3 regions of the Rossellomorea sp. QJM3NY_18 genome follow, and region 2 is predicted to be linked to each of the others. Evidence: riboswitches for the same ligand, from Rfam matches in the RefSeq annotation. Region 2 holds a riboswitch; each other region holds the start of a gene.

The links. Region 2 has a riboswitch for S-adenosylmethionine ahead of mtnK (S-methyl-5-thioribose kinase). Riboswitches for the same ligand answer to the same signal wherever they lie in the genome.
Region 1: it holds a riboswitch for S-adenosylmethionine, as region 2 does, so the genes downstream of both, AC0VXY_RS19165 (homoserine dehydrogenase) here and mtnK (S-methyl-5-thioribose kinase) in region 2, are expected to answer to the same signal.
Region 3: it holds a riboswitch for S-adenosylmethionine, as region 2 does, so the genes downstream of both, AC0VXY_RS16975 (methionine ABC transporter ATP-binding protein) here and mtnK (S-methyl-5-thioribose kinase) in region 2, are expected to answer to the same signal.

What each region holds. Positions count from the first base shown of each region.
Region 1 is NZ_CM149659.1:3,690,734-3,693,002, forward strand. Features, by position in the region: gene AC0VXY_RS19165 (homoserine dehydrogenase) at 1-1,167, opposite strand, end outside; SAM riboswitch class I at 1,292-1,402, opposite strand; gene AC0VXY_RS19170 (DUF2254 domain-containing protein) at 1,648-2,269, shown strand, end outside.
Region 2 is NZ_CM149659.1:1,583,193-1,585,461, reverse strand. Features, by position in the region: gene AC0VXY_RS08140 (carbon-nitrogen family hydrolase) at 1-413, shown strand, start outside; SAM riboswitch class I at 507-662, shown strand; gene mtnK (S-methyl-5-thioribose kinase) at 780-1,964, shown strand; gene mtnA (S-methyl-5-thioribose-1-phosphate isomerase) at 1,980-2,269, shown strand, end outside.
Region 3 is NZ_CM149659.1:3,279,408-3,281,676, reverse strand. Features, by position in the region: gene AC0VXY_RS16980 (iron-containing alcohol dehydrogenase) at 1-340, opposite strand, end outside; SAM riboswitch class I at 860-964, shown strand; gene AC0VXY_RS16975 (methionine ABC transporter ATP-binding protein) at 1,086-2,111, shown strand; gene AC0VXY_RS16970 (methionine ABC transporter permease) at 2,101-2,269, shown strand, end outside.

The DNA of each region.
Region 1 (2,269 bases), 2.1 Mb from region 2:
TTGAAGAAGAGATTCAAGATCTTCTTTTCTGCCTTCGACAAACACGTAAAGATATTCTCCAAGCTGAATGCGGTCCTTTAAGGTGAACGGTGTAATCCAGCTTTGATATTCCTCTTTTTCCTTGAACCGCAGGACCCATTGGCTGATGCTTTCTTCTTGGGAATCTTCGCTCGTCACCGTCTTTTCGGGAGAAACGGTGTATTTCCCCTGTATCAGGGAGAGGAAATCCTCCACCATGGCACTTCCAGTCGGATATTTCCCCGCTCCGGGACCGAGTAGTGTGACTCTCCCTACCAGACTCCCTTTCAGTGAAATTGCGTTTTCCACATCCTCCACCCCGTAAAAAGGATGGGTGTCGTGGACAAGGGTCGGTTCCACTCCTCCCTTGATGCGATTGAATCCGTCACGTTCCAGTGATCCAACATGCTTGAATCGCAAACGGAAGGACTCGGCTGCCTGCAGCCATTCCGCCGTCAAGTGTGTGATCCCTTTCCGCCGGATATCCTTCCAGTCAGTCTGCTTGCCAAAGGCGGTCTGACTTAAGATCAGAAGCTTATAAAAGGCATCATATCCTTCAATGTCGCTCGTCGGATCCGCTTCGGCATATCCCTTCTCTTGCGCCTGCTTTAGAGCAGTTTCAAAGGAAAGCCCCTTTTTCCTCATTTGGGATAGAATGAAGTTGGATGTCCCATTCAATATGCCTTGAATGCTTCTGATTTCATTTACCTTCAGGAGCTGACGGATGGTGCCGATGACCGGGATCCCTCCGGCCGTGGTCGCTTCGAAACCAATGGACACCCCATGATTTAATGCCTTTTCCAAAAGATCGGGACCGAATTTTGCAAACATGGCTTTATTGGCCGTTATGACGTGAATCCCCTTCTCGATGGCTTGATTAATATACGTATAAGTCGGTTCTTCTCCTACTATCGCTTCAAAGATCACATGAAGATCAGGTATGTCGAGAATGTCTTTATAATCGGTCGTAACCCTGATAGACGGATCGATTTCCCGTTGCTTAGAGGGGTCCTTAATGAGGATTGCCCTTATTTTCACCTCTTTACCGAGTACTTCTTTCAATCTTTCCTGATGAGTATCAATGGCTACACAGACCCCTTGACCAACTGTTCCAAAGCCCAGAAGCGCCACATTTATCGATGACATCATTCAGCCTCCTTTTTTCCGGTTTTACCTGCACGTACGATTCCTGTCTGAAGGCGTGGTGGAAAGAAAGAGGGTATGCAGAAAAGCCCTCTTCTTGTAAGAAGAGGGCTGATTGACCATGCTCCTCCCCTTATCTTCCAGATCCACATGGAATCTGTAGGAATTGGCACCTTTACAGACTGATCCTGCAGGTTGCCGGGCTTCATCGGGCCTATCCCTCCGCCGCTCTTGATAAGAGATATAACGTTATGTTTTCACTTGATATTTGAGTATGAATTGGATTATATAGGGGATTCACCCCTTCGTCAATAGAATTTTTGTTATTTTTTAAAAATTCTTTCACTTAAGCCGGATGGGACATTTCCAATAAGTTTAGTTTGGAATACTCCTATTTCTATTATTTTTTGGTTGAAGGGAGTTTTAACCCTGTTAGAGAGGGAAAACTAACCCATATCCATTTACTAGAAAGGACACGTTTCGATCATGTTAAAAAAGATCCTTCCTTTATCCATTCAAAAATATTTGCTCATGTCAAAACGACAGCGCATGCATGAAATCAGGCTCACCATTTGGTATATGCCCTTTATATACATATGCCTGTCCTTTCTCATGGTCGCTGTTACCCTTTATTTAGATCTCTATCTGGAAGTGTCACAGTATACGTTTGATATGTTAAGTATGGATGCATCTGTCACTCGCATACTGGTAAGCACACTCATAGGTGGCATTCTGACACTCAGTGCTTTTACGCTCAATTCCCTGCTCGTCGTGCTGACGATGTTCAGCGGACAGTTTTCACCCAGGATGCTGTTGGATTTCATTTCGGACAAACAGACACAGCACGCCCTCGGCATTTTCAACGGCAGTTTTGTTTACGTGCTCTTCCTTTTCCTATTTATTGGAAGTTCAAAGGACGAAATGTTCGTCGCAGCGCCGGTCATGACGATCGGACTGGCGTTCCTTACAGCCCTTACGTTCATATTCTTCATCAACCATGCCTCGACTTGGATGCAGGTCCATAATATTACGTACAATATGAAGCAGGTTTCTGAAGTGATGATCAACCAAACGCTTAAAAAAGATTTGGAGACCCATCGTACGACAG
Region 2 (2,269 bases):
ATTTACTTCCTGGACAGGAAGACGGGGCGTTCTCTCTTGATGATAACAGGATGGCAGGACTTATTTGTTACGATATACGTTTTCCTGAATGGTTCAGGAAACATGTCATGATGGGAGCGAAGATCGTCTTTGTGGTGGCTGAATGGCCGGCGGCAAGAATTGATCACTGGCAGACTCTCTTAAGGGCACGTGCAATTGAAAATCAATGTTTTGTGCTCGCATGCAACCGTGTGGGGAGTGACCCTGGTAACGAATTCGGCGGCACCTCCCTTATCATCGACCCATGGGGTGAAATCCTTGCAAAAGGAACCCAAAGTGAACAGCTGGTCTCTGCTGAAATCAATTTGCAGGAAGTAGAAAAGGTCCGTAAACAAATTCCGATCTTTCAAGATCGGAGACCGGACTTTTATTAGAAATTACTAAAAAACCGTTGACATGGAAAATACTTCAATGGTACCATTCAATTCAAATGAACATTCAGAATTTTAATTTAATAGCACACGCAACTCTTATCAAGAGCTGGCTGAGGGATTTGGCCCTATGAAGCCCAGCAACCGACCGTAATACCGTTGTAAAACGGGGCGCAGTATGCGCCGGATGATCAATCCAGTAAGGCACGGTGCTAATTCCAACAGAAAGATAGTCTTTCTGGGAGATAAGAGGCGAAGAAGATGACTCTTCAAGCCTCTTTCGAACATGGAAAGAGGCTTTTCTTATGCCACGGAAAAGCCTCCCTAACACCCCTACTTTCATAAGGGTGCACTAAAGGAGGAAAGAAAATGGCAATCACTAAACTCAATAAGTATCAACCACTGACGGAACAGTCGGCCATCGCTATGGCCGTACATTTAGGAATCTTTGAAGATGGTTCACTTTTAACATGTGAAGAAATCGGGGATGGGAACTTGAATCTGGTTTTTCATGTAGTTGAAAGGGATACAGATAAAGGAATCATCATCAAACAGGCCCTACCCTATGCAAAGGTTGTAGGTGAAAGCTGGCCACTTACGATCGAACGGGCAAGAATTGAAGCGGGTGCCCTACTCCTTCAGCGCTCATTTGTAGGAGACCTCGTCCCGGAAGTGTATCATTCTGATCCCTCCCTCGCCGTCACAGTGATGGAGGATTTAAGCAACCTCACAATCGCTCGTACCGGCTTGATCAATGGGAATAAGTACCCCCGATTATCTGATGACATTGGTACATTTCTTGCAAATACACTGTATTTCACATCTGATTATGCCCTTCATCCATTTAAGAAAAAGGAGTATGTGAAGGAATTTTCCAATCCTGAACTATGCAAAATCACAGAGGACCTGGTATTCACGGATCCATTTTTTAACAGTGAAACGAATGAGTTTGAGGAGGAATTATCCGGGGATGTGCAACAATTATGGGATGATTTCACTTTAAAGCTTGAGGTGGCGAAGCTCAAAAAGAGTTTCTTAACAGAAGGGGAAGCCCTGCTTCATGGAGACCTCCATACGGGCAGTATCTTTGTGGATGACCAACACACAAAAGTCATCGACCCGGAATTTGCTTTTTATGGACCGATCGGTTTCGATATCGGTCAGTTTATTGCAAACCTTATTTTCCAAGTGATCGCGAGTCCAGGTGAAAAGGAACCCGTCCTCCACCATATCGAGAATACTTGGAACGTCTTCTCTGCTACGTTCTCCAGACATTGGAAGGAAAGTGGCGGCGCTTACACAAAGGTGAGTGGGTACCTTGAGTATGTATTGGAGAAGAGCTTTCAGGACAGCATCGGTTTTGCAGGATGCGAGTGCATAAGAAGGACGATCGGTCTTGCACACGTGGATGACCTCGAGAGCATCGAAGATAAAGAACAAAGATTAAAGACCAAACGGGCATGCCTCAACCTTGGAAAAAAACTGATTGTAAATCGGAAACACATTCTTTCCATTGAAGAGCTTTTGACTTTAGTACGGTCACATTCTGAATAATTAAAGGAGATACTCATGACACATACACCAACCATTCCAACTTCACTCGAGTGGCGTGAAGATCATTTACTGATTCTTAATCAACAAAAGCTGCCGAACACTGTGGAATATCTAACGCTAACGAACATTACAGACTATTACGAAGCCATCGTTTCACTTAAAGTGAGAGGTGCCCCGGCAATCGGGATCACAGCTGCCTATGGATTGGCTCATGCTGCTTGCCATTATGAAACAGACAATCTGACAGAATTCAATAACCTTTTCAGGAGGGATAAAGAATATCTCGCTGACTCGAGGCCGACGGC
Region 3 (2,269 bases), 1.7 Mb from region 2:
CAAAAGCAAGGTCCGGGTGCTCATAATAAAGCCAGATCGCTTTGGCAGAATCCATAGCGGACCCTCCGCCGATGCCGATTATCCAATCCGGCTGGAACTCCTCCAGTTCCTTTGCTCCTTTTTTGACCATTTCAAAGGTCGGCTCTGTATTGAAGCCTTCCAATACTTTTGTTTCTATATTGGCAGCTGCCAGATGTTCCTGTACCTTGGTGAGGTTTCCGTTACGTTTAACAGAACCTCCTCCAATAACAAGTGCGGCTTTTTTACCTTCAAAAGACCGTAACACTTCAAGTGCATTCTCTTCGAAATAAATATCGCGTGGAATGGTAAAACGACTCATAGTAAAAATAGCCTCCTTCAGTTTCATTCATTGATGATCATTTTTTAGTGAAAAAATTACCCCTCTCGTTCTTCGGAGGGCAATGGAATGTAATATTCCCATTAATTGAATGTATAAAACATCCACGATTGCTCGCAAAGTATCTGGAAAGTTTCATAACGGACTTGTGGTAAGACAGAATTTACATACGAATGAAAAGTGAAAATCGCCATGCTACTTGCCACAAACGTAAGATCTCTCCGTTCTTCATAAGGGTGGAAATCAACTATAAGTCTCTTTATCAACCATTGGTCTTTTTTTATGGTTGGGCAGAATAATGGGGATATTTGCTTATGTAAAATTAGTGAATTGAACGAAATGAATTTATTAGACCAGTTAAAGACAGGCTAAAGTAACCAATTTGATGATGTCCTCCTTAATGAAATTTTTTCAAAAACAGGATTGACAACCCAACTGAAATCCTTTACCATTACCCTAATGCATAAACGCATCATAACTTTAATTTAATAAAGCGATATCTTCTTATCAAGAGAGGTGGAGGGACTGGCCCTGCGATACCTCGGCAACGGGTTCTTATGAATACCGTGCCAATTCCATCAAGTCATATGACTTGAAAGATGAGAAGAGCGGGACATATACATATTTTTGTGCCTCTCTTCTTATGAAGGGGGGCACTTTTTATTTTCAGGCATGTCCTTAAATCCAGGCATCAGGAAGAATACATAGGGAAAGGAGCAAGTCCTATATGATCAGAGTTCAGAATGTTACGAAAGTTTTTGAGACGAAGGATGGCCCCTTCACCGCTTTGAGGGATGTTTCCTTTGAAGTGAAGAAGGGAGAGATTTATGGCGTGATCGGATTCAGTGGAGCAGGAAAAAGCACGCTTGTCCGCTGTCTCAATTTTTTAGAAAAACCATCTTCGGGTGATATTTTCATAGAGGGGCGCAGCCTGAAGGACCAATCGCCCATCGATCTGAGGAAAGAGCGGTACCGCATCGGGATGATTTTTCAGCACTTCAATCTGTTTCAATCCCGGACGGTGGCGGGGAATATCGCCTATCCTCTGAAACTGGCAAAATGGCCAAAAGATAAAATCAACGAGAGAGTAAAGGAGTTGCTAGCGTTTGTCGGGCTGGAAGATAAAGCGAAGCATTATCCGGATGAACTGTCAGGAGGGCAGAAGCAAAGGGTGGGGATAGCAAGGGCCCTGGCGACGTCGCCTTCGATTCTGCTCTGTGATGAAGCCACATCAGCACTGGATCCTCATACGACGGAATCGATTCTGAATTTATTAAAGAGAATCAATGCGGAGTATGGCATTACGATTGTGATAATCACCCACGAAATGGGGGTCATCCGGGAAATCTGTGATAAGGTCGCGGTCATGGAAAATGGAGAAATCGTGGAAGAGGGAAGCGTCTTCGATATCTTCTCCAACCCGCAGACCCGGACGACGAGAAACTTTGTGAAGAGTGTCATGAATGATCAGCTGCCGGCATCGGTTCTTGATAAATTGAATGACAGCAAAGAAGGACGCATCTGCCGTCTCATTTTCAAAGGGGATTCAACGGGCACGCCGATCCTTTCCGAAACGGCAAAGAAATTCAATGCCCATATCAATGTATTGTTCGGACAGATCACGGAACTTCAGGGCAAGCCGTTCGGTAATCTCATCGTACAGATCATCGGCAGCAAGAACGAAACGGAAGAAATCCTGGAATATTGGAAGAACAGATTATTCGTAAGCGAGGTGGAGAAGCGTGCAAGTTAACTGGGAATTATTCTGGCCACGAATTATAGAAGCGACATGGGATACATTGGCGATGGTGTCATTCTCCCTCCTGTTTGCAACGTTGATCGGACTTCCCCTCGGCATCATCGTCGTGGTGACGAGGAAGGGGCACTTACTCGAACATAAAGCCGTCTTTT